DNA from 2 places in the Ralstonia flaminis genome. Region 2 is predicted to be linked to the other one. Evidence: predicted binding sites of a transcription regulator. Region 2 holds the regulator's gene; the other holds the start of a gene.
What was found. Region 2 encodes FNR, which switches genes on or off when oxygen is low (the NO sensors DNR and NnrR bind a similar motif). Its sites were predicted from a motif close to TTGATNNNNATCAA; they were not measured.
Positions count from the first base shown of each region.

Region 1: a site for FNR is predicted at 5,484-5,497, ahead of R2N11_RS17465 (PHA/PHB synthase family protein). Genes of this name have one in related genera too.

Region 1 is NZ_CATZLL010000011.1:111,718-127,938, forward strand. Features, by position in the region: gene R2N11_RS17440 (ribose-phosphate pyrophosphokinase) at 1-270, shown strand, start outside; gene R2N11_RS17445 (DUF1488 family protein) at 326-604, shown strand; gene R2N11_RS17450 (thymidine phosphorylase family protein) at 625-2,199, shown strand; gene mgtA (magnesium-translocating P-type ATPase) at 2,203-4,830, shown strand; gene R2N11_RS17460 (hypothetical protein) at 4,922-5,419, shown strand; gene R2N11_RS17465 (PHA/PHB synthase family protein) at 5,561-7,318, shown strand; gene R2N11_RS17470 (efflux transporter outer membrane subunit) at 7,370-8,842, shown strand; gene R2N11_RS17475 (HlyD family secretion protein) at 8,839-9,912, shown strand; gene rbbA (ribosome-associated ATPase/putative transporter RbbA) at 9,876-12,710, shown strand; gene R2N11_RS17485 (ABC transporter permease) at 12,720-13,871, shown strand; gene R2N11_RS17490 (hypothetical protein) at 13,881-14,387, shown strand; gene R2N11_RS17495 (bifunctional enoyl-CoA hydratase/phosphate acetyltransferase) at 14,397-15,842, shown strand; gene R2N11_RS17500 (acetate/propionate family kinase) at 15,839-16,221, shown strand, end outside.
Region 2 is NZ_CATZLL010000004.1:273,401-289,621, reverse strand. Features, by position in the region: gene odhB (2-oxoglutarate dehydrogenase complex dihydrolipoyllysine-residue succinyltransferase) at 1-1,216, shown strand, start outside; gene lpdA (dihydrolipoyl dehydrogenase) at 1,284-2,720, shown strand; gene zapE (cell division protein ZapE) at 2,812-3,909, shown strand; gene R2N11_RS08215 (2-phosphosulfolactate phosphatase) at 3,938-4,780, opposite strand; gene R2N11_RS08210 (heavy metal translocating P-type ATPase) at 4,957-7,509, shown strand; gene ccoS (cbb3-type cytochrome oxidase assembly protein CcoS) at 7,518-7,688, shown strand; gene ccoN (cytochrome-c oxidase, cbb3-type subunit I) at 7,793-9,250, shown strand; gene ccoO (cytochrome-c oxidase, cbb3-type subunit II) at 9,261-9,944, shown strand; gene R2N11_RS08190 (cbb3-type cytochrome oxidase subunit 3) at 9,948-10,130, shown strand; gene ccoP (cytochrome-c oxidase, cbb3-type subunit III) at 10,143-11,066, shown strand; gene ccoG (cytochrome c oxidase accessory protein CcoG) at 11,063-12,526, shown strand; gene R2N11_RS08175 (FixH family protein) at 12,553-12,780, shown strand; gene R2N11_RS08170 (hypothetical protein) at 12,777-13,031, shown strand; gene fnr (fumarate/nitrate reduction transcriptional regulator Fnr) at 13,056-13,784, opposite strand; gene R2N11_RS08160 (sulfite exporter TauE/SafE family protein) at 13,963-14,706, shown strand; gene scpB (SMC-Scp complex subunit ScpB) at 15,202-16,053, shown strand; gene R2N11_RS08150 (pseudouridine synthase) at 16,143-16,221, shown strand, end outside.

The sequences.
Region 1 (16,221 bases), on a different contig from region 2:
GACGACATCATCTCCACCGGCCGCACCATGATCGCAGCGGCCAACCAGTTGCGCAGGGCAGGATTGCCGCGCCCCGTATGCGTGGCAGTGCATGCCGTGTTTTCCGCCGATGCCTACAGCGAGCTGAGCGCCGTAGCGGCCGACGTGGTCACCTGCGACACCATCGCCCACCCCACGAACCGCATCGAGCTGACGGAGCCCATCGCCGCGGCGATCTCGCACATGTTTGATCTACCTCTGCCCACCGCGACGCGGCGCCTTGCGTGGTAAGGGCTGGGTTCCTACGCTGACGATGCCAAGACCCCCACCCCGTGAGAGATGCCTTATGAAACAGATCGAATTCCTGGCTTGCGAGCCAACCTACTGTGCGGCGGGCCCAACGTTGCTGTGCGGCGCCTCGGTGGATGGCAATAACGCTACCTATGCCATTACGGCAGAAGCACTCGAAGACCACTTTGGTGCCCGGTCGTGCCGTTCAGAAGATCTCGTGCAGGCCTTCTCGGGGCACCGCAACGATATCGAGGCCGTTGCCCGGGCCATGTTTGAGATGACCGGGTCCAAGCAGATCACCCTGCATAGTGGCCACTTCCGCTTTGGCCTCTAAGCGGATCGGGAGCCGTCGCCATGCTTGTTCCGCCTGAGGTAACGGTGCTGCCAGATCGGTTGATCTTCAAGCCCCTGGGCATCGACACCTGGCAGGAGCATGTCATCTACATGCATCCGGACTGTGCGATCTGCCGGTCGGAAGGGTTCACCGCACAGGCCCGGGTGGATGTACGGATTGGCCAGCGGTCCTTGATAGCGACACTCAATCTGGTTGGTTCAGGCTTGCTGGAGATGCACGAGGTCAGCCTGTCCGTCAGCGCCGTCGAGTCGCTGATGGCTAGGCCGGGCGATGCCGTTACCGTCAGCCATGCTCCCGCGCTGGAGTCGTTGCGAGCGGTGCGGGCCAAGATCTATGGGGCGCATCTGGATACGCACCAACTGGCAAGCGTCGTGAGCGATATCGCCAAGGAGCGCTATGCCGATGTCCATATCGCAGCATTCCTGAGCGCTTGCGGCGGCGAGCGTATGAGCATCAAAGAGACCATCGACCTGACGCAAGCGATGGTCGATACGGGTGAGCGTCTCAAATGGGATCGCGCCGTCGTGGCGGACAAGCATTGCGTGGGCGGCCTGCCCGGCAACCGTACCAGCCCGATCGTGGTGGCGATTGCAGCAGCGGCGGGGCTTTTGCTGCCCAAGACGTCTTCACGCGCGATCACCTCACCCGCCGGCACGGCCGACACAATGGAAACCCTCACCCGCGTGGCGTTGAGCGCCACGGAGCTGCGGCGCGTGGTTGATCGGGTGGGGGCTTCATTAGCCTGGGGCGGTGCGTTGAGCCTGAGCCCCGCAGATGATGTGCTGATCCGCGTGGAGCGGGCGCTGGATGTGGACAGCGATGCCCAGCTGGTGGCCTCCATCCTGTCAAAGAAGATCGCGGCTGGGTCGACCCACGTGTTGATCGACGTGCCGGTTGGGCCGACAGCCAAAGTGCGCCGCCTGCAGGATCTGGAGCGTTTGCGCATGCTGCTGGAGCGCGTGGCGCGAGCGTTTGGTGTGCGCGTCATGATCGTGCGTACCGACGGCTCTCAACCCGTCGGCCGTGGCATTGGCCCGGCACTTGAAGCGCGAGACGTTCTGGCCGTGCTGCAGCGCTCGCCAACGGCACCGTTTGATTTGCGGGAACGGTCGTTGCTGCTGGCTGCGGTACTGCTGGAGTTCTGTGAGGCGGCAGCGCAGGGCGAGGGGCTTCAATTGGCGACGAGCTTGCTTGACAGTGGTGCTGCGTGGCGCAAGTTCGAGGAGATCTGCGAAGCGCAAGGCGGGCTGCGCGTACCGGGCGAAGCGATTTTTCGTCGCGATGTTGTTGCCGAACACGATGGCATCGTGACCGAGATCGACAACCGGCACCTCGCCCGTATCGCCAAGCTTGCCGGGGCGCCGGTGCGCCAAGTGGCCGGCGTAGAAATGCACGCAAGGCTGCACGATCAGGTTCAGGCGGGGCAGCCGCTCTTTACCATTCACGCTCAGGCCTCGGGCGAGTTGGAGTACTCCTCAGCCTATGCGCGGATGCACGCGGCGGTATCTCTGGCCCCAATCGAGCATGTGGCTGTGTGCTCGCCTGAGGCACCCACTTGCCAGCAAGGGCAGTGAACGATGCGCGGGCGGCCATCCTGGAGGGCAATTCCAAAGGCGATGCAACCGCATTCGGCCCGCACGAGCCCATCGGCATGGGCGGCAATGCAACCGCAGGATGTGCTCGATAGCCTGGAGACACGACCGCAAGGCCTGACGCAGCAAGAGGCCGCCGCGCGCCTTCGCGAGTACGGTCTGAACCGGGTGGCCGACGGGCACCATGCATCCGTACTTGCCGAGCTGGCAAATCGCTCACTCAATCCGCTCAACGTACTGCTGATTTCACTGGCGGGTATCTCGGCCGCGCTTGGCGACATTCGGGCGGCTGTCCTGATTGCGGGGATGGTGGTGCTGAGCGTGACGCTGGGGTTTCTGCAGGAGCATCGCTCGAACCGGGCCGCAGAGGCGTTGCGGCGCATGGTTCATACCACCGCGGCTGCCCGCCGTATGGGCGGCGATGGAACAGAGTGCAACGAAGAGATTCCCATTGAACAGTTGGTGCCGGGTGACATCGTGCAACTCGCTGCTGGCGACCTGGTGCCGGCGGACCTGCGGTTGCTCAGTGCGAAGGACTTGTTCGTCAACCAGTCCGCCTTGACCGGCGAAGCGATGCCGCAAGAACGGCACGCCGAGCAGTATGGCGGGATGGTCGACGCAGACTTCGATCTGCCCAACCTGTGCTTCATGGGCAGCGCGATTGTCAGCGGATTTGGCACAGGCGTCGTGCTGGCGACCGGTCAGCAGACCGCCTTCGGGAGCGTGGCAGACCTGATTGCCGCACAGCGTGTGCAGACCAGCTTCGACCGTGGCATCACGCGCTTTACCTGGCTCATGCTGACGTTGATCCTGGTGATGGCGCCAACCGTCTTCCTTATCAACGGGTTGACCAAAGGCAACTGGTTTGAGGCGCTCTTGTTTGCTGTGGCTGTTGCAGTGGGCCTGACGCCCGAGATGCTGCCGATGATCGTGACGGTGAACCTTGCCAAGGGCGCGATCGCCATGTCGCGCAAGAAGGTCATCGTCAAGCGGCTCAACGCTATCCAGAACTTTGGTGCCATGGATGTCTTGTGTACCGACAAGACAGGCACGCTCACCCAAGACCGCATCATTCTCAAACATCACCTGGACTTGCGTGGCGAGGAGTCCGATCAGGTGCTGGAGTATGCGTTCCTGAACAGCTTCTACCAGTCTGGCCTGAAGAACCTGCTGGATATCTCGGTGCTCAAGCACGTTGAGCTGGAGCAGCGGCTGGACGTCCACGCGCGCTTTCGCAAGATTGACGAACTGCCATTCGACTTCGAGCGGCGACGCCTGTCGGTGGTTCTGGAGCGGAGCGATGGCAGCCACGTTCTGATCTGCAAGGGTGCGGTGGAAGAGGTGCTGGGCGTCAGCACGCGCTACGTCAGCGGCGACGAGGTCGGTCCGCTGGAGTCAGGGCATCTGGAACACGCCAAGCGCATGGCGGAGGACTTGAATAGCGATGGTTTCCGTGCGGTGGCGGTGGCGTACAAGGCGTTACCGCAGCAACAGTCCCAGTACGCCGTGGCGGATGAGTCGGACCTGATATTGCTCGGCTTCATCGCGTTTCTTGACCCGCCGCGGGAGACCGCTGCCGAAGCCCTCTCCGCACTCAAGGCCAGCGGAGTTACCGTCAAGATCTTGACCGGTGACAACACCATCGTTGCGCGCAAGATCTGCCGAGAGGTCGGTCTGGATGTCGATCCCGTTGTACTGGGCACGGAGCTGTCCGCCATGTCGCCGGATCAGATGGCCGAGATGGCGGAGCGCGCCTCGGTGTTCGCCAAGGTGTCGCCCGCACAGAAGGCGGCGATTGTCGAGGCGCTGCACCGCAAGGGGCATGTTGTCGGCTTCATGGGGGATGGCATCAACGACGGGCCGGCGCTCAAGACGGCCGATGTCGGTATCTCGGTGGACAGTGCCGTGGACATCGCCAAGGAATCCGCCGACATCATCCTGCTGGAGAAAAGCCTGGCTGTGCTGGGCGAGGGTGTGACGGAGGGGCGCAAGGTCTTCGGCAACATCGTCAAGTACATCAAGATGGGTGCCAGCTCGAACTTCGGCAACGTGTTCAGTGTGCTGGGCGCCAGCCTGTTTCTGCCGTTTCTGCCGATGGCGCCGGTCCAGGTGCTGCTGAACAACTTGCTGTACGACTTCTCGCAAACCGCCATACCGACTGACAACGTGGATGAGGACTACCTTGTGCGGCCGCGTCGGTGGGAGATCGGCCACATCCTGAAGTTCATGCTGTACATCGGGCCTGTCAGTTCGGTGTTCGACTTTGCAACGTACGCCCTGATGCTGGGGGTGTTTCATGCTTGGGGCAATCCGCAACTTTTCCAATCGGGGTGGTTTGTCGAATCACTACTGACCCAGACGCTCATCATCCACATCATCCGGACCGCCAAGGTGCCCTTTGTGGAAAGCCGTGCAAGTACGGCTCTGATCGCAACCAGTGTCGCCATTGCCTGTGTTGGGGTTGCCATGCCGCTGACACCGTTGGGCACGCTGTTTGGCTTTGTGCCTTTGCCAGTTGCCTACTGGCCCTGCCTGGTGGCGATTGTTGTCGTTTATGCCTTGCTCACCCATCTGATGAAGACCTGGTACGTGCGCCGGTACGGGCTCGACTGAGCTGGTCGATGGTACGGGCGCCATGCACAGAGGGCGCGGGAGCGTGCCCATTTGACTATCGTCAGCCGCGCCTTGGGTCTGGCGTCGTAGCATGGGTCAAGACAAGAAGGGGTGGGAATACGCCCCAGTGGGGGAAACCATGTTGGAAAAACAGCCCGATGAAGTATTTGCGGCCACGCTGTGGGAGCTTGAGGCAACGGTGGCAGCAACCTTGCCTTGGAGCGCGTTGATTCGTGCGACGCGCTCGGATTGCGGAGGCTACAACGTTGAAGCCAAATGGCCCTGGCTCGGTGCACATGGCAATTCGATGTTGTGCGCGCTGGCGATTCATTTTCCTGCCGATGCGTCCCGCGTCTACTGCGCACTGGGCCACCCCGGTCGGGAACAGGTGTGCCGACGCATTGGTGAGTGGCTGAGTGCTGAGCTGGAGTCGCAATTCGCCGGGCTGGCGGCGGATACCGGCTTCAGCATCAACCGCACCGTGCCGACAGCGCTGTTTTTTGACGACGGCGATTCGATTCGCGTCACCGCGCAAGACAAACGGCACGACTTTGCACTGTATCGGGGCGCCCCGCCGCCGCCGTTGTGATGCCTTGCAAAGGCTGCGTGTCATTTCTGTGAAGGGCGTCTAGAGTCGGCACTCTTGTCTCGGTTTGAGATGCATCAAGTTCATGCTGCGGCAGCTGGCATCTAATGGATTGCATATTTGCAAACGTTTAACGCCCCGACCATGCGCACCGCCCCCGTGCCGTCTTCCCCAGCTGCCGAGTTGATTGATCCACCGTTTCACGCTGCACTTGCACGTACGTCGGGTTCGTTGTCACTGGTATCGATGCAACTGGCGTTGCTCGATTGGGCACTGCACTTGGCGGTGTCGCCCGGCAAGCGGCTCGATCTGTGCCGCCTGGCACTGACCCAGGCCGAGCAGCTCGGGCGCTACATCCAGAACTGCATGGCGGCTGGCCCTCAACAGGCGAGTCTTTGCGTTCTGCCGCCGGCACAAGACCGTCGTTTCCAGGCCGATGAGTGGCGCCTGTGGCCGTTCAACGTGCTGCACCAAACCTTCCTGCTGACTGAGCAATGGTGGGAGGCGACAACACGCGGCGTGTGGGGTGTCGCCCAGCACCATGAAGACGTGGTGGCCTTTGCCGCACGGCAGTGGCTCGACATGATGTCGCCGGGCAACCAACTGGCGACGAACCCCGTCGTCCTGCGTCAAACCTTTGAGCAGCACGGCGCCAATCTCGTGCGGGGCGCGCTCAACGCGCTTGACGATCTGGAACGTGCCATGAGCGGTGCGCCGGCCGCCGGCACCGAACGCTTTGTGGTGGGGCGCGACGTGGCGGTGACGCCCGGCAAGGTCGTGCTGCGCAATCGCCTGATGGAGTTGATCCAGTACGCGCCCAACCCGTCTGTCAGGCCCAAGGTCCAGGCCGAGCCCATCCTGATCGTGCCGGCGTGGATCATGAAGTACTACATCCTGGATCTGTCCCCGCAGAACTCGCTGATTCGCTATCTGGTGGAGCAGGGCCATACTGTGTTCTGCATCTCGTGGAAGAACCCTGACGAGGCCGACCGCGATCTCGACATGGATGACTACCTCAAGCTCGGCGTCTTCGCCGCGCTCGATGCGGTCAACGCCATCGTGCCGAATCAGCGCGTGCACGCCACGGGCTACTGCCTGGGCGGCACACTGCTGGCCATTGCAGCGGCGGCCATGGCGCGCGATGGCGATGCGCGGCTGGCGTCCATGACGCTCTTTGCCGCGCAGACGGACTTTTGCGAACCGGGTGAGCTGGGGCTCTTCATTGACGAAGCTCAGGTCAGTCTGCTTGAGGCGCAGATGGCGCAGACCGGCTATCTGCGTGCAAGCCAGATGGCTGGCGCCTTCCAGATGCTGCGGTCGTATGACTTGCTGTGGTCACGCGTGGTGGGCGAATACCTGCTGGGTGATCGCGCGCCCATGAACGACCTGATGGCCTGGAACGCCGATGCCACGCGCATGCCCGCGCGCATGCATAGCCAGTACCTGCGGCGCCTGTTCCTGAACGACGACCTGAGCGAGGGCCGCTACCCCGTCAACGGCAAGCCGGTGATCCTGAACGATCTGGACCTGCCGATCTTCGTGGTGGGCACGCTGACCGATCATGTCGCGCCATGGCGCTCGGTCTACAAGCTGCATCACTTGACCGAGGCGGAGCTGACATTCGTGCTGACCAGCGGCGGCCACAATGCCGGCATTGTCAGCCCACCGGCAAATTCGCATCGGCGCTTCCAGATGCAGACACGTCACGCGGGCGGGGTTTCGCTGGCGCCGGATGACTGGCTGGCGTCGGCCCCAACCACGGACGGTTCATGGTGGCCGGCATGGCATGCGTGGCTGACCACGCATGCATCTGCCCCCACACCGGTCAAGCCGCCGAAGATGGGGGCTCCGGGCCTGCCGCCGTTGGGCGATGCGCCTGGCATCTACGTGCTGGAGAAATAAATGCGTGAGCAGGATAAGACCACGGCGTACGGCTGGTACGCCGGCACGCATATGGCCGCCCTTGCCGCAATGGCCTCAGCCACAGCCGTACTGGCGTTGTCGGGCTGCATCTCGATGGCGCCGCCATACGAAGCCCCGGCGCTGCCCGTGGCCCAGCACTATGACGCCAACGATGACCGTGATGGTCTGTCCGCCGCTGCCGTCGGCTGGCAAGCCTACTTTACGGATACGCGTCTGCAGGCGTTGATTGCCCAGGCGCTGGAGAACAACCGCGACTTGCGGACCGCGGTGCTGCGCGTGGAAGAGGCACGCGCGGCGTTCGGCATCCAGCGCGCGGAAACGTTTCCGCACCTCAACGCGCAGGCTGGCATCAACCGCCTGAGCATTCCGGCTGACCTGAGCCCCTTCGGCATGCCCATGCGCGTGAGCCAGTACCAGGTGGGCGCCGGTGTCTCAAGTTGGGAGATCGATTTCTGGGGGCGCGTGCGCAATCTCAATGACGCCGCGCTGGAAAGCTACGTGGCGTCTGATGCGGCGCGCCGTGCAGTCGCACTCGGGCTGATCGCGCAGGTGGCTGACAGCTATCTGGTCCTGCGTGAGCTGGATGAGCGCATCGCGCTGGCACAGCAGACCGTGGACAGCCGCACCGAGACCCTGCGCATCTTCTCGCGCCGCGTGGCAGTGGGGGCGACATCGCGGTTGAACCAGACGCAAGTCGAGACTCTGCTGACCCAGGCGCAGGCACTGCTCACGCAACTGCAGCAAGCGCGCGATGCGCAGGCGCATGGCCTGACGCTTCTCGTGGGTAAGCCCATCGACCTGCCACCGGTAGCAGAGCCACTCGATGAGCACCGGATGCTGGTGGAGTTGCGTGCAGGGCTGCCCTCTGATCTTCTAACGCAACGCCCGGACATCGCTGCCGCAGAGCACCGGCTGCGTGCTGCGCACGCCAGCATCGGCGCGGCACGCGCGGCATTCTTCCCGCGCGTGGCATTGACGGGCGCCTACGGCACGGTCAGCCCAGAACTGGGCAACCTGTTTGCACCCGGCACGCGTGCCTGGGTTTTTGCGCCGAGCGTGACCCTCCCGCTGTTCGAAGGCGGCAAGCTGCGCAGCAACCTGGACCTGGCGCAAGCCCGCCGTGATCTTGCCGTCGCGGGCTACGAGAAGACCGTACAAAGCGCGTTTCGCGATGTGTCTGATGCGTTGTCCGCGCGCAAGTGGCTGGCCGAACAGCTCGACATCGCGCAGGCCACGCTGGCAGCGCAGACCGAGCGCGCACGGCTGTCGCAACTGCGCTTCGATGCGGGGGCCTCGGCATTTCTGGAGGTGCTCGACGCACAGCGCGATCTGCTGGCCGCGCAGCAGCAACTGGTGCAGGTGCGCCGCGCGCTGCTCTCCAGCCGCGTAGGGCTGTACGCGGCGCTGGGCGGCGGTACGCAGGCCGTCGAATCCGCATCCGATACCCAAACCCATCTGAGCCTGACGCCGCCCCCGCGCGCATCAGGAGAAACAACACCATGACAACAACGCCCCAACAACGATGGATTGCATTGCTCGCTGCCGCCCTGGTGATTGCCGGTGGTGCGTTTGCGTGGAAGGCCTTGCGGCAGGACGGCCCCGGCAAGGGCTTTGCCAGCGGTAACGGCCGCATTGAAGCCACCGAGATCGACGTGGCCACCAAACTGCCCGGCCGCGTGCAGGACATTCTGGTGGATGAGGGCGACTTCGTGAACGCCGGTCAGCCGCTGGCGCACATGCAGGTGCAGACGCTGGAGGCCCAGCGCGACGAGGCCCAGGCGCGGCAGCAGCAGTCCGTCTCCGCCGTGGCCAGTGCACAAGCCCAGGTGGCCGTGCGCGAGGCAGACCGGCAGGCGGCCCTGGCACAGGTCGCCCTGCGCGAAAGCGACCTGGATGCTGCACAGCGCAGGTTGGCGCGTTCTGAAACGCTGTCGCGCGAAGGGGCGTCGTCCATGCAGGAGCTGGATGACGACCGCGCCCGTGTGCGTGGCGCCAAGGCCGCACTGGTGGCGGCCCGCGCGCAAGCGGAAGCGGCGCAGGCCGCTGTGGCCGCAGCCCGCACGCAGGTGGCCGGCGCCAATGCCACGGTCAAGGCCGCAGACGCGACGGTGTCGCGCGTAAAAGCGGATATTGACGACAGCGCCCTGGCTGCCCCGCGTGACGCCCGCGTGCAATACCGCATCGCCCAGCCTGGTGAGGTGCTGGCCGGTGGCGGGCGGTTGCTCAACCTGGTGGATCTGTCCGACGTCTACATGACCTTCTTCGTGCCAGAAACGGACGCTGGACGCATTGCCATGGGCAGCGAGGTGCGCATCGTGCTCGACGCCGCGCCGCAGTACGTGATTCCGGCCCGCGTATCGTTCGTGGCCAGTACCGCACAGTTCACACCCAAGACTGTGGAAACCGCCTCCGAGCGCCAGAAGCTGATGTTCCGTGTCAAGGCGCAGATTGATCGTGATCTGCTGCGCAAGCACCTCAAGCTGGTGAAGACGGGTCTGCCCGGCATGGCGTGGCTCAAGCTCGATGCGCAAGCCGAATGGCCGGTCAACCTGGCGATCAAGGTTCCGCAGTGACCCCGTTCGCCAATCCGCTCACCCAGCACGATGCCCAGCTTGGGCCGCCGCTTGGTCCATTCGTAGTCAGTCTGGCCGGCGTGAGCCTGCGTTACCGCAAGACGCTGGCGCTGGATGGCATCACGCTTGACCTGCCGGCTGGTTGCATGGTGGGCCTGATCGGGCCCGACGGTGTGGGCAAGTCGAGCCTGCTGTCGTTGGTGGCGGGTGCACGGGCCCTGCAGGATGGCGCGGTGCATGTGCTGGGCAGTGACATGGCCGACCGCCGCGCACGTGCCGTGGTCGGCCCGCGCATCGCCTATATGCCGCAAGGCTTGGGGCGCAACTTGTACCCCACGCTGTCGGTTGAAGAGAACCTGCAGTTCTTCGGCCGCCTGTTCGGTCACAACGCAGCGGAGCGCCGCCGACGTATCGATGCGCTCACAGCCAGCACCGGCCTTCGGCCATTCCTTTCGCGGCCGGCGGGTAAGTTGTCGGGCGGCATGAAGCAGAAGCTGGCGCTGTGCTGCGCGCTGATCCATGACCCGGATCTGCTGATTCTCGATGAGCCGACCACGGGTGTTGACCCGCTCTCGCGCAGCCAATTCTGGGACTTGATTGCAAGCATTCGGGCCGGGCGCCCGGGCATGAGCGTGGTTGTGGCCACCGCGTACATGGAAGAGGCTGAACGCTTTGACTGGCTGGTCGCCATGGACGCAGGGCAGGTGCTTGCCACCGGCACGCCGGCAGCACTGCGCAGCCGCACGAGCACCGATTCGCTGGAGGCGGCGTTCATAGCGCTGCTGCCGCCAGCGCGCCGGCAGGGGCACCAAGCCGTGGTGGTGCCACCGCTGGTGGCTGGTGCGGAAGACGATGTGGCCGTGCAGGCGGGCGGACTGACCATGCGCTTTGGCGACTTTGTGGCGGTCGACCACGTCGACTTCCGCATACGCCGCGGTGAGATCTTCGGTTTTCTCGGCTCCAACGGCTGCGGCAAGTCGACCACCATGAAGATGCTCACCGGCCTGCTGCCCGCCAGCGAGGGCCAGGCCTGGTTGTTTGGCCATCCGGTCAACCCCAAGGACATCGATACGCGACGGCGCGTGGGCTACATGTCGCAGGCGTTCTCGTTGTACGGTGAGTTGACCGTGCGCCAGAACCTCGTGCTGCATGCGCGCCTGTTCCAACTGCCCGAACCCGAGGTGCAGCCGCGCGCGGCAGAGATGCTCGCCCGCTTCGGGCTCCAGGACGTGGCCGACAGCTTGCCCGAGCGCTTGCCGCTGGGCATGCGGCAGCGCCTGTCGCTGGCCGTGGCGATGGTGCACAAGCCGGAACTGCTGATCCTGGATGAACCGACCTCCGGTGTCGACCCGGTCGCGCGTGACATGTTCTGGCGCCTGATGGTCGACCTGGCCCGGCAAGACCGGGTGACCATCTTCATCTCCACGCACTTCATGAACGAGGCCGAGCGCTGTGACCGCATCTCGCTCATGCATGCCGGCCGCGTGCTGGTGAGCGATGCGCCCGCCGCGCTGGTACGTAGGCGCGGCACGCAGACGCTGGAGCAGGCATTCATCGCCTATCTGCGGGAGGCGTCTGAAACGGTGTCCGATGCGGCTCCCGGCGCCGCCGAGATTGCCGCACCCGCACCCGTAGCAACAACCACCGCATCAACCGGCACGTCTACACGCCGTCACTTCAGCCTCGCGCGTGCCTTGAGCTACTCGCAACGCGAGGCGCTGGAATTGCGCCGCGACCCGGTACGCGCCACGCTGGCTTTGCTGGGCACGGCCATCCTGATGTTCATCATCGGATACGGCATCAGCCTGGATGTGGAGAACCTCACCTACGCGGTGCTCGACCGCGACCAGACCGCAATTTCCCGCGATTACACGCTCAACCTGGCCGGCTCGCGGTATTTCATCGAAAAACCCCCGATTCGCGACTACGCTGAGTTGGACCGCCGCATGCGCAACGGCGAGCTGTCGCTGGCGATTGAGATTCCCCCGGGTTTTGCGCACGATGTGGAGCGCGGCGCGGCCGTACAGATCGGCGCCTGGGTGGACGGCGCCATGCCCACCCGTGCAGAAACCGTACGCGGCTATGTGCAGGCCATCCACCAACTCTGGCTGGCAGACGCCGCCGTGCACCGGCTGGGGATGCGGCTCGCGATGCCCAGCACGATTGAGACGCGCTATCGTTACAACCCCGACGTGAGAAGCCTGCCCGCCATGGTGCCCGCCGTGATTCCGATGCTGCTGATGATGATTCCCGCCATGCTGGCGGCGTTGTCGGTGGTGCGCGAAAAGGAACTGGGCTCCATCATCAATTTCTACGTGACGCCGGTCACCCGTGCGGAATTCGTGCTGGGCAAGCAGGCGCCGTACATCGTGCTGGCGATGCTGAACTTCTTGCTGCTGGCGTTGCTGGCGGTGACGGTGTTCGGTGTGCCGATCAAGGGCAGCTTTGCGACGCTCGCGCTGGGTGCGCTGATCTTCGTGACGTGCTCGACGGGTTTCGGGTTGTTTGCGTCCACGTTCACGCAAAGCCAGATTGCCGCCATGTTCGTCACCATGATCGGCACGATCATCCCGTGTGTGCAGTTTGCGGGTTTGCTCAACCCCGTGTCGTCGCTGGAGGGCGTGGGGGCCATGATCGGGCGCGTGTATCCGGCCACCCACTTCCTGACCATCAGCCGCGGCGTGTTCAGCAAGGCGCTGGATGTGAGCGCATTGGGCAGCGCCTTCTGGCCGCTGCTGGCGGCGGTGCCGGTCATCCTGGCGGCCACGCTGTTGATGCTGCGCAAGCAGGATCGGTAGGGGCGCGCCATGTCAGACCATCCGACCGATCGCCGGGCGGCCCGCTTGCGCAACATCTTCCGCCTTGGTGTGAAAGAGCTGTGGAGCCTGGTGCGCGACCCAATGATGCTGGTGCTGATTGCCTACACTTTCACGCTATCGATCTACGTGGCAGCTACCGCCATGCCGGAGAGCCTGCACAACGCCTCGATTGCCATCGTGGATGAGGACAGCTCGCCGTTGTCGGCACGCATTGTCTCGGCGTTCTATCCGCCGCATTTCCGCACGCCCGCGCTGATTCCACTTACCGAGATGGACGCCGGGATGGATAGCGGCCGCTACACCTTTGTGCTCGACATCCCGCCCAACTTCCAGCGCGACGTGCTGGCGGGGCGCGCGCCGGCCATCCAGCTCAACATTGACGCCACCCGCATGAGCCAGGCCTTTACCGGAAACGGCTACATCCAGCAGATCGTCTCGGGCGAGGTGAGCGAGTTCCTGCAGCGCCACCGTGCGGCACCGGCCGCGCCGGTTGACCTGGTGCTGCGCACGCGCTTCAACCCCAACCTGGAACAGACGTGGTTCGGCTCGCTGATGGAGATCATCAACAACGTGACCATGCTGTCGATCATCCTGACCGGCGCCGCGCTCATCCGGGAGCGGGAGCACGGCACCATCGAACACCTGCTGGTGATGCCCGTCACGCCGTTCGAGATCATGACGGCCAAGGTGTGGTCGATGGGGCTAGTGGTGGTGCTGGCCGCGCTGATGGCACTGGTGTGCGTGGTGCAAGGCGCGCTGCATGTGCCCATCGAAGGTTCGATCCTGCTGTTCATGCTGGTGGCGACGCTGCACCTGTTTGCCACCACCTCGATGGGTATCTTCCTTGCGACGGTGGCGCGGTCCATGCCGCAGTTCGGCATGCTGCTGGTTCTGGTGCTGCTGCCGCTGCAGTTGCTCTCGGGCGGTACCACCCCGCGCGAGAGCATGCCAGCACTCGTGCAGGACATCATGCTGGCCGCGCCGACCACGCATTTTGTATCGGCGTCACAAGCGATTCTTTATCGGGGCGCAGGATTGTCCGTCGTATGGCCGCAGTGTCTGGCCATCGGTGCAATCGGTGCCGTGCTGTTTGTCGCATCATTGACGCGCTTTCGTAAAACCATCAGCCAGATGGCTTAAGGAGCCAACATGGATACACCTGCCAACCTTCCTCTCGCGCTCTTCAAGGCGCAAGTCGCACTCGGGCTGCAAACACTGGGCCTGCTCAAGACGGCGCGGCAGCGCTGGTATGAACTGGGTGCAGAATTGCTGGCTGAAGACGTAGGACGTACAGAATCTGCGCTGACCGAGCTGCAAGGCGTTGAAGACTGGAACGCATGGGCAACGCTGCTCCCCAACGCTTTCTGGCAGGCCAACCAACGCGCAATGAATGTGGTTCAGGGCGTGATGCAAACAGCGATCGCCAATCAAGCGAGCTTTGCAACGGACTACCAGCGCGCCATGATGGCGTGGCAGCAGGCCTCTGTGCAGGCACTGAGCGCGGCCGGGAATGCCATGCCGGTACATACGGTGCTGCAGGGCATGCTGTCTTCGTTGGGGGCGCCGGCCGATGCGTTCATTCGCTCGGCAGTAGTGTTGCCAGGCACGGCACCTGCGCGCAGCATGGGCAACGGTCAACTTCGCACGGCTTCCTGAGGAGCACACATGGGCCCCGACCACCTGCCGGCGCCGCCGGCATCGCTGCCGGGCGGCGATCTGAGCGTGGTGCGCAATCGCACCTTTGACGAAATCGCCGTTGGTGAAACGGCCGCCATCCAGCGCACGCTGACAGCGGAGGACATCCAGCTCTTTGCCGTGCTGTCGGGCGATGTCAACCCGCAGCACTTGGACCCCGAGTTTGCGGCCTACACGCGCTTTCATGGTGTGATTGCCCACGGCATGCTGGGCGGCGCGTTGATTTCCGCCGTGCTCGGAACGCGCCTGCCTGGGCCCGGTACGGTCTATCTTGGGCAGACATTGCAGTTTCACGCGCCGGTGCGTATTGGCGATACGTTGACCATCCGCGTGACGGTCACCAGCAAGGAAGAGCGGAGCAAGCGGCTCAAGCTGGCGTGCACCTGTACCAACGACAGTGGCGTCATCGCCGTTACCGGAGAAGCCGAGGTCATCGCGCCTACCGAGCGGATCGAGCGCCCACGTACAACGCTGCCCGATGTACGCATCACCACCGGCGGCAACGGCATCCATCGGCTGCTTGATCACGTGCGGCCCCTGGGGGCGATCCGCATGGCGGTCGTCCACCCGTGCGATGCGCTGAGCCTGTCCGCCGCGCTGGATGCCCGCGCTGAAGGGCTCATCGTGCCGTGCCTGGTCGCACCGCGCGCCAAGTTGATGCGCGTCGCCGCTGAAGCCGGGCTTGACCTGAGCGGCCTGGAAATCGAAGACGTGCCACACAGCAGCGCCGCGGCCACCCGCGCGGTGGAGCTTGTGGCGCTGGGCAAGGCCGAGGCGCTCATGAAAGGCAGCCTGCATACGGATGAGCTGATGGCGGCCGTGGTGCGCGCTGAAGCCGGGCTGCGCACCAAGCGTCGGATCAGCCATTGCTTCGTCATGCAGACACCAGCGTATCCACGCCCGTTTATCGTGACGGATGCCGCTATCAACATTGCACCGACCTTGGATCAGAAGGCCGACATCATCCGCAACGCCATCGATCTGGCCCATGCGATTGGCGTGGCGCGGCCGCGCGTGGCGATCCTGGCGGCAGTCGAAACCGTGAACCCGCACATGCCCGCCACGCTCGACGCAGCGGCGTTGTGCAAGATGGCCGACCGCGGCCAGATCGAAGGAGGCGTGCTGGACGGGCCACTGGCCTTCGACAACGCGGTATCGGCCGCTGCAGCCCGCATCAAGGGCATCGTTTCGGAAGTGGCAGGGCAGGCCGATGTGCTGGTGGTGCCGGATCTGGAAAGCGGCAACATGCTCGCCAAGCAGTTGGAATACCTGGGTGGGGCCGCCAGCGCGGGCATTGTGCTCGGCGCACGCGTGCCCATCGTATTGACCAGCCGTGCCGATTCACGCGAATCGCGCATTGCGTCATGTGCCGTCGCCACGTTGCTGGCGCACCGTTACCGCATCCTCCCGCCATGAACGATTGCATCGTCGTACTGAACTGTGGCTCGTCGAGCATCAAGTTTGCGTTGTTCGATGCCACACAGCTTCCGTTGCCCCGTACCCCCGTGTGGAGCGGGAAAGTGGAAGGCATCGGCACCGATCACCCCACCGTAGCGGAAGTCGGAGCGCCAGCGCAGGCCGTGGAGCTTGACGCCGCGCAGCCGTATCACGCTGCGCTGCTGCACATTCGCCGGCGTGTCGAGCACGTGCTCGGCAACCGTCGGTTGGTTGCCGTGGCACACCGTGTGGTGCACGGCGGAGCCAAGTACTTTGCACCCGTACGTGTGGACGCGGAGGTGCTTTCCGATTTGCGCAGCTTCATCCCGCTGGCACCGCTGCACCAGCCGTTTGCGTT
Region 2 (16,221 bases):
GTCCGTCGAAGAGGGCACGCTGATCTCCTGGAAGAAGAAGCCAGGTGAAGCCGTGGCCGTGGACGAAGTCCTGGTCGAAATCGAGACCGACAAGGTCGTGCTGGAAGTGCCGGCTCCGTCGGCTGGCGTGCTGGCTGAAGTGCTCGTGGCTGACGGCGCGACCGTTACGTCGGAACAGCTGCTGGCGAAGATCGACACCGAAGGCAAGGCTGGCGCTGCTGCCCCGGCCGCCGCTGCACCGGCTCCTGCTGCTGCCGCTCCGGCACCGGTTGCCGCCGCTCCGGCTGCTGCCGCCACCGGTGGCGTGGCGATGCCGTCGGCTGCCAAGCTGATGGCCGAGAACAACTTGTCGGCTGGCCAAGTGGCCGGCACGGGCCGCGATGGCCGCATCACCAAGGGCGACGTGCTGGGTGCCGTGGCTGGTGGCGCCAAGCCCGCGACTGCCGCTGCTCCGCAAGCCGCACGTCCGGCGCTGCAGCAAGTGGCTGCGCCGGTGGACTTCGCCGCCCTGGGCGACCGTCCGGAAGAGCGCGTGCCGATGAGCCGCCTGCGTGCCCGTATCGCCGAGCGCCTGGTGCAGTCGCAATCGACCAACGCCATCCTCACCACCTTCAACGAAGTCAACATGAAGCCGGTGATGGACTTGCGCGCCAAGTTCAAGGACCAGTTCGAGAAGACCCACGGCGTGAAGCTGGGCTTCATGTCGTTCTTCGTGAAGGCGGCTGTCCACGCGCTGAAGAAGTACCCGGTCATCAACGCCTCGGTTGACGGCAACGACATCGTCTACCACGGCTACTTCGACATCGGTATCGCTGTCGGCTCGCCGCGTGGCCTGGTGGTGCCCATCCTGCGCAACGCCGACCAGATGAGCCTGGCCGACATCGAGAAGAAGATTGCTGAGTTCGGCCAGAAGGCCAAGGACGGCAAGCTGACGCTGGACGACCTGACCGGCGGCACGTTCTCGATCTCGAACGGCGGTACGTTTGGCTCGATGCTGTCGACCCCGATCATCAACCCGCCGCAATCGGCCATCCTGGGCGTACACGCCACCAAGGATCGCGCCGTGGTGGAAAACGGCCAAGTCGTGGTTCGCCCGATGAACTACCTGGCCATGTCCTACGACCACCGCATCATCGACGGCCGCGAAGCCGTTCTGGGTCTGGTGGCGATGAAGGAAGCGCTGGAAGATCCGGCTCGCCTGCTGCTGGACCTGTAATCGACTGCGTTGATGACATGAGACGCCGCCTACGCTGTGCGGCGGCGTCCGAATCGAGGATTTCTCCATGAGCAAAGAATTTGACGTGCTGGTGATCGGCGCCGGCCCTGGTGGCTACATCGCCGCCATCCGTGCCGGCCAGCTGGGCCTGAACGTGGCGTGCTGCGAAGACAACGCCTACGACGATCCGAAGGGCGAACCGCGTCTGGGCGGCACCTGCCTGAACGTCGGCTGCATTCCCTCGAAGGCACTGCTGGCCTCGTCGGAAGAGTTTGAGAACGTGAACCACCACCTGGCCGACCACGGCATCACGGTGGAAGGTGCGAAGGTCGACGTTGCCAAGATGCTCAAGCGCAAGGACGACATCGTCGGCAAGATGACCAAGGGCATCGAGTTCCTGTTCCGCAAGAACAAGGTGACGCTGCTCAAGGGCCGCGGCAAGTTCGTCGGCAAGACCGACGCCGGCTATCAAGTCGAGATCAACGGCAAGGCCGGCGCAGAGGTTGTGACCGCCAAGCACGTGATCATCGCCACAGGCTCGAAGGCGCGCCATCTGCCGAACGTGCCGGTCGACAACGTGACCATTGCCGACAACGAAGGCGCACTGAAGTTTGGTGAAGTGCCGAAGAAGCTGGGCGTGATCGGCGCTGGCGTGATCGGCCTGGAGCTGGGCTCGGTGTGGCGCCGCCTGGGTTCGGAAGTGACGATTCTTGAAGCGCTGCCGAGCTTCCTCGGTGCGGCGGACGAATCCGTTGCGAAGGAAGCCAACAAGCTGCTGACCAAGCAGGGTCTGAAGATCAACGTCGGCGTGAAGGTTGGCGAGATCGAATCGTCGGCCAAGGGCGTGAAGGTCAACTACACCGACGCTGCTGGTGCAGCGCAAGTGCTGGAGTGCGACAAGCTGATCGTCTCGATCGGCCGTGTGCCGAACACCGACGGTCTGGGCCTGGAAGCCATCGGTCTGGCGACGGACCAACGTGGCTTCATCGAGGTGGATGACCACTGCGCAACCAAACTGCCGAACCTGTGGGCGATCGGCGACGTGGTGCGTGGCCCGATGCTGGCGCACAAGGCAGAAGACGAAGGCGTGGCCGTGGCCGAGCGCATCGTCGGCCAGAAGCCGCACATCGACTACAACTGCATTCCGTGGGTGATCTACACCTTCCCGGAAATCGCATGGGTCGGCAAGACGGAACAGCAGCTCAAGGCCGAAGGCCGCGAGATCAAGGCTGGCCAGTTCCCGTTCCTGGCCAACGGCCGTGCGCTGGGCATGGGCACGCCGGAAGGCTTCGTCAAGGTCATCGCCGATGCAAAAACCGACGAGATCCTCGGCGTGCACATCGTGGCTGCCAACGCTTCGGACCTGGTTGCCGAAGCCGTGGTCGCGATGGAGTTCAAGGCTGCGGCTGAAGACATCGGCCGCATCTGCCACCCGCACCCGTCGATGTCGGAAGTGATGCGCGAAGCTGCGCTGGCCGTCGACAAGCGTCAGCTCAACATGTAATCGCTGGCCGCAAGGCAAGCACGATGCCCGGTCATCCAAAAGATGCCGGGCATCGGTCCATTTGGGCCGTCAAACAGCCGGCCTCACGCAGATGAACGTCCAGGAAACCTACCTACAGGAACTGAAGGCGCGCGGCTATCGGCCCGACGAGGCGCAGCAGCGGGCAGTCGATCGCCTGCAGCAATGCTACGACGAATGGGTGGCCTACAAGGCCCGCCGCTCGAGCACCTTGCGCAAGATGCTCGTGCGTCCTGACCTGCCACGCGGCGTGTACATGTGGGGCGGGGTGGGGCGCGGCAAGTCGTTCCTGATGGATGCCTTCTATAGCTGTGTGCCGCTGGTGCGTAAGACGCGTCTGCACTTTCACGAGTTCATGCGTGAGGTGCATCGCCAGCTGGAAGAACTGCGCGGCCGCGCCGACCCGCTCGATGAACTGGCGCGCCGCATCGCCAAGCGCTACCGCTTGATCTGCTTTGATGAATTCCACGTCAGCGACGTTGCTGACGCGATGATTCTGCACCGCCTGCTTGATCAGCTCTTCGCCAATGGCGTGCAGTTCGTGATGACGTCCAACTACCGGCCGGACCTGTTGTATCCGGACGGCCTGCACCGCGACCGTGTGCTGCCCGCCATCGCGCTGCTGCAAGAGAAACTCGACATCCTCAACGTGGATGCCGGTGTCGACTATCGCAAGCGAGCAATGGAGCAGGTGCAGGCGTACTACACCCCGCTGGGCGCCAAGGCCAACTCGGCGTTGCGCGATGCATTTGCTGCCGTGGCGGAAGTGCCGGATGAATCGCCGATACTGCGAATCGAGCACCGTGAAATTCGCGCTGCGCGCAAGGCCGGTGGCGTGGTGTGGTTCGATTTCGCTACGCTGTGCGGCGGTCCGCGCTCGCAGAACGATTACCTGGAAATCGCCTCGCGCTTTCATACCGTGATCCTGGCTGATGTGCCAAAGATGACACCGCGCATGGCATCCGAAGCGCGCCGCTTCACCTGGCTGATCGACGTGTTCTACGACCACAAGGTCAAGCTGCTGATGTCGGCCGAGGTATCGGCGGACGAACTCTATACCGAAGGCCAGATGGCCAACGAGTTCCAGCGCACGGTGTCGCGCATCGTCGAGATGCAGTCGCGCGAATACCTCGAGGCGCCTCGCCGCGAGGTGGATACGTCGTTGACCTGACCGATTGCCGCCCGCCGTGCAGGCGTGCTCAATGCGAAGGCGGCGGATTGCGATGCGAAGATGGCGCGTGTGATGGGCGCAGGTTTACTGCCCCCAGGAAATCCTGCGCCAAGCTCTCGTTCTTACGATTGACGTTGCGGAACGCGCCTTCCACCAGCATCGGGGCGATGTTGCTCACGTCCGTTTGCGAGGCGATGGCCACGTCCTCAGCAAAGCCGCGTTCGCACAGTTCGCGGCCCGACACCGAATCCAGCAGCCACGCTTTCATCATCCCGGTCTGGGAGGCCTCCCGATAGATCGCCCGTGCAGCGAGGGCTTCGGGCGATAGCGCTTGCGGCAGAAAGCCCGCGACCGTCTCCGACAGGTGATGCACGATGGCGCCGGCGGCCAGCCAATCCTCCAGGGCCGGGCGTAAACTTCCGTCGGCCCAGCGCTTGCCCGACGCCACCACGGCCACGCGGCGGCCGAGTCGCGATGCTGCCTCCGCCACGGCACGCGCGTTGCGCAGGCAACCGGCAAACGTAGGCGTTGAACCGGTCGCCAGGGCCAGCGTTGCGCCGTTGGGTGAGGGCAGGACCAGGCTGCTGCCCACCGGCAGTTCCTTCAACGAGGCCGGCGACAGCGAGTAGCCAGGCTGACTGCGATTGGTGCACGCCAGCATGGCGCCGGCACGGCGGGCAAAGACTTCCGCACTGCTGTCGCGCCACGGATACGGGTAGATGCGCGCGCCGCGCCCGACCGCAATGTCCACACAGGTGCAGAACGACAGCACGTCGACCACGATGACCGCGTCGCAATGTGGTGCCAGCGTGGAGGCACCGTGCTCGCCCCACTCGCAGTGAATGTTGTACAGGCTGAATTCGGTTGCCACGGGACGCCCTCCTGTTTGCCTGGTCCAGCTAACACTATAGGACGCGGAATATTTTGCGACAGGGCAGTGCGACCACGTGTGCCTTGCACGGCGCTTAGCCGCGTGTTCAGCCACGGTGACGGCTCTTGACGCACATCAATGGGCGGTTGGCGGCGTGTGGCTAGCATGGCCACATAATGACGACGACCTACGCCCCAACGCTTTCCGCCGCTGCCCGCGGCGCGGCTTCGCCACATCAGGCAAGTGAGGCAGCGTCGTCACAAACCACCTGCTACCACTGCGGTTCGTCGCTTGATGCAGCGAACGCGCTGCACGGCAACATCGCCGACCAATCCCAAACGTTTTGCTGTGCCGGTTGCCAGGCGATTGCGCAGACGCTGCACGCCTCCGGCATGGGCCATATCTATGATGGCCCGATTGCCTTTGCCCGCCCGCTGGACGGCGATAAGCGCGCTGAGGCCGAAGCTGTGTGGGCGACATACGATCTACCCGTCATGCGCGAGCGCTTTGTGCGCGCCCGTGCGGATGGTGCAGAGGAGGTCTCGCTGGCGATCACCGGCATGCGCTGTGCCGCATGCGTCTGGCTGATCGAGCGCGCGCTTTCGCGCGTTGTCGGCATCCGCGAAACCACCGTCAACTACGCTACCGAGCGCGCTCGCCTCGTCTGCGAGCCGGGTGCCGTGCGCCTGTCAGCTGTGTTTGCAGCCATTGCTGACGTGGGCTACGAGGCCTGGCCCGATCAGCCTTCGGCCCGCCGTACGGCAGAGGCGCGCGAGCGCCGCAGCCTGCTGATCCGGCTCGGTATTGCCATGCTCGGGATGATGCAGGTGATGATGTACGCGTGGCCGGTGTACTTGCACGGTAGCGACATCCCCGTCGACCAGACCCGCCTGATGCAGTGGGCGAGCCTGTTGCTGACCGTGCCGGTGGTACTGATCTCTGCTGCTCCGATCTTCCGCAGCGCGTGGCGTCAGGTACGGCACGCACATGTCGGCATGGATGTGCCGGTGGCGCTGGGCATTGGCGCAGCGTTCGTCGCGAGTGTGTTCGCCACGGTGCGCGGCCATGGCGAGACGTATTTCGATTCTGTGACGATGTTCGTCGCGTTTCTGTTGGCGGCGCGGTATCTGGAACTGCGCGCGCGGCAGCGTGCCGCATCCGGCGCAGAGGCCCTGGTGCGCCAATTGCCTGCCACGTGTCGCCGTATGGATGCGGCGTCCGGCACGTTGCAAACCATTCCCGTTGCCACGCTGTGTGTGGGCGATTGTGTGGAAGTGCGTGCAGGCGAGGTGCTCCCCGCTGACGGCGTGATCGAGCGCGGCACCACCGAGATCGATGAATCGCTGCTCTCCGGTGAGAGTGTGCCGCGCCAGCGCGATATCGGCTCGGCCGTGCTTGCCGGCAGCTATAACGTGGCCAGCGCCATCCGTGTGCGCGTGAGCCGTGTGGGCACGCAGACGCGTCTGGCGGCCATCGTCGAACTGCTGGATCGTGCGCTGACCGACAAGCCTCGCATGGCTGAACTGGCCGATCACGTTGCCGGCCGCTTTGTGGCGGTGCTGCTTGGTTGGGCGGTGCTGACGGCGATTGCGTGGTGGTGGATCGATCCCACCCGTATGTTTGCCGTCACGGTCGCGGTGCTGGTGGTGAGCTGCCCATGTGCGCTGTCACTTGCCACACCGTCCGCACTGGCAGCGGCCAGCGGCGCGTTGGCAAGGCGCGGCGTGCTGGTCACGCGCGGTCACGCCATCGAAAGTCTGGCTGCGGTGACCGACGTGCTGCTCGACAAGACCGGCACGCTCACCGAAGGGCGTCTGCGCTTGCTGAGCATCGAAACCTTTGGCGATGTCGATGCCGAATCCTGCCTCGCGATGGCCTGTGCGATGGAGCAATCGGAGAACCATCCGATCGCGCAGTCGCTGCGTGCTGCCGCGCCCGATGCATTGACATTGCCCGCTGTGGAGTGCGCCACCAACGTGCCGGGGCATGGGGTGCATGCGGTGGTTGGTGAACAGTCGCTGCGCTTGGGCACACAGCTGTTCGCCGCGACGCAGTACGCGAATCAATCAGTCAAGGCCATCCGCTACGGCTACGAAGCGCCGATGGAAGAAGTGCCGCCCGACGCGGCATGTACCGTGGTCTGGCTTGGCCGCGACGGACAACCCCTCGCGCGCTTCACCCTGGCGGATACCCCGCGCGCCGATGCGCCTGCCTGCCTGGGGGCTTTGCGCGAGCAAGGCTTGTGTTTGCACCTGGTGTCCGGTGACGCGCCGGAGACGGTGCGCTGGTGGGCCAACCGATTGGGGATCGATCACGCAGTCGGCGGCGCCAGCCCCGAGGACAAGCGCACCTATGTGCAGCAGCTGCAGGCGCGCAGGGCACGTGTACTGGCCGTCGGCGATGGCATCAACGATGCGCCCTTGCTTGCGCAGGCGCAGGTCTCGATCGCTATTGGCACCGGTGCGCCGCTTGCACAGGCAGGCGCCGACGCAATCCTCACCGAGCCTCGCCTGTCCGCCATCAGCGAGGCCGTATACATCGGCCGCCGCACGTTGCGTGTGGTGCGCCAGAACCTCGGTTGGGCCTTTGCTTACAACGCGATCAGCATCCCGCTCGCCACGCTGGGGTGGCTGTCGCCTTTGGCGGCGGGCATCGGCATGTCGGTGTCGTCGTTGCTGGTCGCGCTCAACGCGTGGCGTCTATCGCGTGCCCCGCGGCACGTGGCCTAGGAGGCCGCATGGAAACGCTGTTCCTGCTGATTCCGCTGTCGCTGATGCTGGTGGTAGCGATTGTCGGTGTGTTGTGGTGGGCCGTCGGCTCGGGCCAGTACGACGATCTGAAGACACCTGCTGAGTCGATTTTGCTGGACCCGGATACGCCTGTGCGCAACACAAGGCCGCGCGACTGAGCAGCTTAACCACATTGGCCGGGGTGCCTTGATGCACGTCAAGACCCAAAGGTCGCTCGATTCTTAACATGACCGCATCAAACCAACACACTCGGGGAGCAAGCATGGAATCGTCCAGCGCGTTGCAGCACACCCAGACCTTCAACTACCGCGTTGTCCGCCAGTTCTCGATCATGACGATCGTCTGGGGCATCGTTGGTATGGCGGTCGGTGCGCTGATCGCGGCCCAGTTGATCTGGCCGCAACTGAATTTTGGGGTGCCCTGGCTGACGTATGGCCGGTTGCGTCCGTTGCATACCAACGCGGTTATCTTTGCGTTTGGCGGTAGCGCGCTGTTCGCCACGTCGTACTACATCGTGCAGCGTACCTGCCAGGTGCGCTTGTTCTCCGACGCGCTGGCGGCCTTTACGTTCTGGGGCTGGCAGGCGGTGATCGTGGCGGCGGTCATTACGCTGCCGCTGGGCTACACCAGCTCGAAGGAATACGCCGAGCTGGAGTGGCCGATCGACATCCTCATCACGCTGGTGTGGGTGGTCTACGCCGTCGTGTTTTTCGGCACCATCATCAAGCGCAAGACCCGCCACATCTACGTGGCCAACTGGTTCTTCGGCGCTTACATCGTCACCATTGCGCTGCTGCACATCGTCAACAACGCTGAATTGCCGGTGACGATGTGGAAGTCGTACTCGGCCTATGCAGGTGTGCAGGATGCGATGGTGCAGTGGTGGTACGGCCATAACGCCGTGGGCTTCTTCCTGACCACCAGCTTCCTGGGGATGATGTACTACTTCGTGCCCAAGCAAGCGGAGCGTCCGATCTATTCGTACCGTCTGTCGATCGTTCACTTCTGGGCGCTGAACTTCACCTACATGTGGGCGGGCCCGCACCATCTGCAATACACCGCACTGCCGGACTGGGCGCAGTCGCTGGGTATGGTGTTCTCGCTCATTCTGCTGGCGCCGTCGTGGGGCGGCATGATCAACGGGATCATGACCCTGTCGGGCGCGTGGCACAAACTGCGCACCGATCCGATCCTGAAGTTCCTGGTGGTGGCGCTGTCGTTCTACGGCATGGCGACGTTCGAGGGCTCGATGATGTCCATCAAGACCGTCAACGCGCTGTCGCACTACACCGACTGGACCATCGGCCACGTGCACTCCGGCGCGCTGGGTTGGGTGGCCATGATCACCATCGGCTCGATGTACTACATGATCCCGCGCCTGTTCGGGCAGCAGAAGATGTACAGCACGCGGCTGATCGAGGTGCACTTCTGGATCGCCACCATCGGCGTGGTGCTCTATATCGCCGCCATGTGGGTCGCCGGCGTCATGCAGGGCCTGATGTGGCGTGCCACCGAGGCTGACGGCACGCTCACCTATAGCTTTGTCGAAGCAGTGAAGGCGACGTACCCGTTCTACATCATCCGCCTGCTGGGTGGCCTGTGCTTCCTGAGCGGGATGCTGCTGATGGCATTCAACGTGTTCAAGACCATCCAGGGCAGCAAGGCGGTGGATGCGCCGATCCCTCAACCGGCCCAGGCCCCGCTGGTCGCGGCACAGTGAGGAGACGAACATGAGCAACCAACAAAAGAGCTTCTTCTCGCACGAGACGCTGGAAAAGAACATCGGCTTGCTGATCGTGATGACGCTGGTCGTCGTCAGCATCGCCGGGCTGGTGCAGATCGTGCCGCTGTTCTTCCAGCACTCCACCACCGAGCCGGTCAAGGGCATCGCGCCGTATTCGCCGCTGCGGCTGGCCGGGCGCGACATTTATATCCGCGAAGGCTGCGTCGGCTGTCACTCGCAGCAAGTGCGTACGCTGCGTGCCGAAACCGAGCGCTATGGCCATTACTCGCTGGCTGGCGAATCGGTGTTCGATCACCCGTTCCTGTGGGGTTCCAAGCGTACGGGGCCGGACCTGGCGCGCGTGGGTCAGCGCTATTCGGATGACTGGCACCGCATCCACCTGCGCGATCCGCGTGAGGTGGTGCCGGAATCGAACATGCCGGCCTACGCATGGCTTGCCAAGACGCCGCTCGACAGCAGCGACATCGAAAAGAAGATGCACGTGCTGCGCCAGCTTGGCGTGCCCTATACGGATGCACAGATTGCCGGCGCGCGTGAGCAGCTTGCCGGCAAGACCGAAGAAGACGCCGTGGTGGCCTTTCTGCAGGGCCTGGGCGTAGAGCTGCGTAATGTGCGCGATGTGGCTGCGGCACCTGCCGCGTCGCCCGCCACCGTCGCTACCAAGGAGTGAGCCATGGCCATGCTGAGTGCAATTGCCACTGCGGTCTTCCTGGTGCTGTTCGTGGGGATCAGCTGGTGGGCGTTCTCGGCGCATCGCGCTGCCGCCAACGCGGAATCGGCCATGCTGCCGTTTCTGCTGCCCGATGAAGCCGAGGTCGCCGGCGCACGCGCAGACGCGTCGCGCCCACATCAATAAGGACACAAGATCATGAGCGACTTCATTTCCGAGTTCTGGGGGTACTACATCTCGGCGATTGCCCTGGTGGGTATCGCCTGGTGCATTTGGCTGCTGTTCTCGCAACGCAAGATCACGATCGCGCCCGGGCAGCAAGCCGGCGACGACACCGGCCACGTGTGGGACGGTGACCTGCGCGAGCTGAACAATCCGTTGCCGCGCTGGTGGATGTGGATGTTCTTGCTGTCGTGCATCTTCGCCTTGTCATACCTCGTCCTGTATCCGGGGCTGGGTGCATATGGTGGTGTGCTGGGTTTCTCCACGCGCGGCGAGCTGGCCTCGCAGCGTGCTGCAGCTGATGCCAAGGTGCGCCCGCTCTACGAGCGCTACGCCGGTATGGACATCAAGCAGATCGCCACCGACCCGCAAGCACACGAAATCGGCCAGCGCTTGTTCCTGAACAACTGCGCGCAATGCCACGGCTCGGATGCGGGCGGCTCCAAGGGCTTCCCGAACCTGACCGACAACGACTGGCTGTATGGCGGTGATCCGGAGACGATCCTCACCACCATCACCAAGGGCCGCCATGGCGTCATGCCGTCGTTGGCAGCGGTGGTGGATGCCAACCAGGCCGCCAACGTGGCCAACTACGTGCGCTCACTGTCGGGCCTAACCTATGACCCGATCAAGGCGTCACGTGGCGAGTCGACCTTCAAGTCGGTCTGCGCCGCGTGCCACATGGCCACCGGCAAGGGCAATCAGGCGCTTGGCGCCCCCAACCTGACCGATCGCGTCTGGTTGTACGGCAGCTCCGAGGCAACGATTGTCGAGACCATTCTCAAGGGTCGCGACAACACGATGCCGGCACACGAGAACCTGCTGTCTCCGGAGAAGATCCGCATGCTGGCGGCCTATGTGTGGGGGCTGTCGAACAACAACACGAGCGCCCAGCAATGAGCGAACACGAACCCGGCTGGCGCCCCATGACACCTGCCGTTGCAACGGCAGGCTCGGACGACACGCCTACCGAGCAGGCGCTCTACGAAGTCCGGCGCAAGATCTATCCGCGCTCCGTGACGGGGGCGTTCGCACGCTGGCGCGTGTGGATGGTGCTGGCCACGCAAGCCATCTTCTACGGTTTGCCGTGGTTTGAGTGGAACGGGCGCCAGGCGGTGTTGTTCGACCTGGGGGCGCGCAAGTTCTACCTGTTCGGGCTGGTGCTGTGGCCGCAGGACGTGATCTACCTGACGGTGCTGCTGGTGCTGTCGGCGTTGGGGCTGTTCCTGTTCACGGCGGTGGCGGGGCGGCTCTTCTGTGGCTACGCCTGCCCGCAAACGGTCTACACGGAAATTTTCATGTGGATCGAGCGGCATATCGAAGGCGACCGCTTCGCTCGCATCCGCCTCGACGGTGAGCGCTGGAGCCTGCGCAAGCTGCGCCTCAAGTTGGCCAAGCATTCGGCCTGGGTGGTGATCGCGTTGTGGACGGGCTTCACCTTCGTCGGCTTCTTCACGCCAATCCGCCATCTCGGCATGGAGACTTGGACGCTGTCGCTCGGGCCGTGGCAAACCTTCTGGATGTTGTTCTACGCGTTCGCCACCTGGGGCAACGCCGGTTTCCTGCGTGAGCAGGTGTGCCTCTACATGTGCCCGTACGCCCGCTTCCAGAGCGTGATGGTCGACCCCGATACCTACGTCGTCACCTACGACACGCAACGCGGCGAGCCGCGCGGTAGCCGTTCGCGCAGCGCAGACTTCGCGGCGCAAGGGCTCGGTTCGTGCGTGGACTGCAGCATTTGCGTGCAGGTGTGCCCGACCGGCATCGACATTCGCCAGGGCCTGCAGTACGAGTGCATTGGCTGCGGCGCCTGCATTGATGCATGCGATCAGGTGATGGACAAGATGCGTTACCCGCAGGGCCTGATCCGCTACACGTCCGAGCGTGCGATGCACGACCGGCTCACCCCGAAGGAGGCACGGCGCCATCTGCTACGCCCGCGTGTGCTGATCTATGCCGGCATCATGCTGGTGCTCATCACGGGCTTCATCGTTGCGCTGACGATGCGCCAGCCGCTCAAGGTGGACGTGATTCGCGATCGTGGTGCGCTGGCGCGTGAGGTGGACGGCGGCAAGATCGAGAACGTCTATCGACTGCAGTTGATGAATGCCTCGGAGCAACCCGTGCGCGTGACCATCACGGCTGAAGGACTGCCACAGCTGGAGGTGCAGGGTGGCCGCGGTGAATCGACCACGCTTGAACTGGCACCTGCAGCCAACCGCCTTTTGCCGATCCGCGTGCGTCGTCCGGCGGATGACCTGACTGCCGGCTCGCACAAGATCCGTTTTGTGATCCAGGCAGACAGCGGCAGCGACAGCCTTGTGCTGCGTGAGCCATCGAGTTTCATCGTGCCGCGCTGACGCGGTTTTTAGAACAGGAGACACAGATGCAGGCAATGCAATCTTCCGCTCCGGCCCGGCCATGGTGGCGCGAGCCTTGGCCGTGGCTGCTGATGGCCGGCCCCTTCGTCGCCATGATCGGGTGCGGCGTCACCATCTGGTTGGCCGTGTCGCATCCGGATCCCGTCATTCATGACAACGTCGTACGGCGCGGCCTGGTCGTCGAGAAGCCCGTCTCCGTGCCGGCCCATGCCGCCCACGGGGAGGTCCGATGAAACGCCGCCTGCTGATGTGGATTCTCTGGCCCGCGTTTCTATCTGCGGCGCTGGCCGAGCTGGTCGTGTTTGCGGTGGTTGACCCGGCGGATCTGCGCTTCTTCGGAGAGCAGATCGCCGTGTCGGCCGAGGCGGTTTACACGGTGTCGTTCTTCGTGTTCTGGTTGCTGTGCGGATTGTCCAGTGCGCTCACACTGTATGTGTCGCCGGGCATCGGCAAGCTGGAGGCGCATGAGCATCCGCTCGTGTGAGCGGATGTCCTGCAAGGGGGCGGCCTAGTTGGCTTGGCCGCTCATCACTTGGCGCAGGCCAGCCATGTCGATCAGCTTGACGTGGCGCTGGCGGATCTGGATGAGACCGGCCTCAGCAAAGCGTGAGAACAGGCGGCTTACGGTTTCGAGCTTCAGGCCCAGATAGCTGCCCAGTTCTTCGCGGCTCATGCGCAGCACGAACTCGGTTGACGAATAACCACGCTGGGCTGAGCGCTTGGACAGGTTCAGCAGGAAAGCAGCAAGGCGTTCTTCGGCGCGCATCGAGCCGAGCGTCAGCAGCATCTGGTGATCCTGCGAGATCTCCTTGCTCATGATGCGCAAGAACTGGTGCTGCAGAGAGGGCAGCCGGCGCGAGAGCTGCTGCAGTTGGTCGTAACGCACCACGCAGACTTCGGTGTCTTCCAGCGCGGTGGCATCCGACACGTGGCACATGTCGCCAATGCCATCGAGCCCGACGATCTCGCCGGGCAGGTGGAAGCCGGTGATTTGGTGGCGACCGTCTTCCAGCGTGAGATGCGTCTTGAGCGTGCCGAAGCGGATGCCGTACACGGCTTCGAGCGGTTCACCGAGGGCGTAGAGCGTCTGGCCTTTTTTGATGCGGATGCGCTCGGCAACCAACTCATCCATCTTGCGCACGTCTTCCGAATTCATGCCCACTGGCAGACAGATCTGGCCGAGTACGCAAGTGGAACAACGTGAAGCTTGGTCGGTGAGTGCGATTCGTGTGAGCACAGGGGGCGAGTGAATTTCGAGTAAGTGAAATGAGAAATTCTTGTGATGCAACCGCGGCCTATTATAACGGCGACCATGCTGATATCGGATTGTTCCGATAACGTGAATTGCGCGAAATGCACGGAATTCCTGTCAGCAAATCAATAACTTTGGCCCATATCAAAAGAGCGTCAAAAAGATGAATGTTGCCGCGCTCGTGAGCGTTTTTCTGATCGCATTGCTCGGTGGTGTCCATTGCCTGGCGATGTGCAGCGGCATCGCGTTGGCCGCTGAGCGCGGGCAGGTGCCGGTGCGGATCGTTTCGCGTCGCCGGCTGGCGTTCGAGCAAGTGGTCATGCACGCTGGGCGCATCAGTATGTACGCGGCGTTGGGGGCCATCATGGGGGCGCTCGGTGCCACGGTTTGGCGCCAGCAGTGGCTGCCGATTCAACGCGGATTGTTCGCATTCGCCAGCGCTTTGCTGCTCGCTTACGGCCTACTTCTGGTTGTGCGCACCACGGGTGATACATGGCGCAATCCTTGGGTGGAACGTGTGCTTGGCCACCTTGCCGGCGTGCTGTCGAAAATGGGGGCACAACTGGGTGGAAGCCTGCATCACAGCCCGCCATTGGTGCGGCGCTATGTCACGGGTTTGGCATGGGGGCTGGTACCGTGCGGCATGGTTTACGGGGCACTGGCGGTTGCGTTGTTGGCGGGCAACGCGGCATCTGGGGCGGTTGTGATGCTGGCGTTTGGTCTGGGCACGTTGCCGAATCTGCTGATGATGTCCGGGGTGGCAGGCTGGTTGCGGGGGCTGTCTCGCCAGAAGTGGGCGCGTGGCGCGGCGGGCGCCGCCATTGCCGCCTTTGGCATGTGGGGGCTCGTATGCGCCGCATGGCTGCCGGAGATGCTCAACGCACATGGTTTTTGCCTAGTGCTGTAGCTGTTTGAATCACCCGCAGATCGCCATTTGGCCCTGGGCGGAGCACTAGGACATCTTCCCGGTTGCGGCACCGCAGGAAATTGCCCTACAATCAAACACAATTCGACTCGCCCACCGCGCAGATAAACAATCCCAAGCGCGGCGCCAAGCGACGCCATCCAGCGCAAAAGCCGCAGAAATGCCGCCCTGGACAGTCGATTCGGGCTGGGTGTCAGTCTTCGTTGGCAGCCGTCCGGTGCAGTATCCGTCCCCATGGCGGCGGAAGAAATTGCCCTTGTGGTGCCTGACCGGCACCGGATCAACTCGCTCCTCCGGCCCTTTTTGCGGGCATAGCCACTGCGTTTCGGTGCAAAGCCGCAAGTCCGTGCGGTTCTTGCGCGCCGGGCCCGGGCGGGCAGCAGCATTCAGACATACCGCGTGCGTCGCGGTGGGACGACAAACCTCAAGCGTGACGGCGACCCGCCGGACGCGAGTAATGACGAGCCGCTCAACCGAATGAATACCCAAGAGGCGAAAATCGTCCTCGAGACCGCGCTGATCTGCGCGCAGGACCCGTTGCGAGTCAATGACTTGCGCAAGCTGTTCGACGAAGATGTTTCTGCGGATACCATCCGCGTGCTGCTTGAAGAGTTGCGCCAGGATTGGCTTAACCGCGGTGTCGAACTGGTTGCGTTGGCGTCGGGCTGGCGCCTGCAGAGCCGCCCTGAGATGCGCGTATATCTAGATCGCCTGCATCCGGAAAAGCCGCCCAAGTACTCGCGTGCGGTGATGGAAACGCTGGCGATCATCGCGTATCGCCAGCCGGTCACGCGCGGCGACATTGAAGATATTCGTGGCGTTACGGTCAACACGCAGGTGATCAAGCAGATTGAGGATCGGGGCTGGATCGAGGTGATTGGTCATCGCGATGTGCCGGGCCGCCCGGCGCTGTATGCCACTACCAAGCAGTTTCTGGACGACCTCGGGTTGCGCTCGCTGGATGAACTGCCGCCGCTCGAAGATGCCCGTGCCCAGGCGCAGGCAAGCCTGCTGGAGCAGGGCGCAATCGAGTTTGAGGGCGGGGCGATCGCGGTGCAGGAATTGACTGCGCTGGTCAACGATGCACCGGCGGGTGTGGAGGGCGAGCGTACTGAGGCGCCTTCTGCCGACGGAACTGAACCGCTAGTAGCCGAAGCGGCGAAAGCGGATGCGCCTGTTGTGCGCGCTGAGATCGAGGCCACCGCCGAGGTCCAGGTGAGCGGGTCGAGCGCACCCGAAGCTGAAACCGAAACCGTTGAAACGGAATCGGGAGATCCAAACAAGACCGTGGCTGAGCCGTCAGCGGCTTCCGCGAACGAACACTCGTAAGCCATGTTTGCCGCCCAGTCGGCGCATGGTCTGAACCACTTGAATTGAAAGACGTTGTGAGCACCCTGCCAGATTCCATGGATACACGTATGCCGGCTGATGCCGACGCTTCGGCACCCCGTCAAGAGGGCGCAGGCGATGGCGCTGAGTCATCCGCGCCGCGCCGCA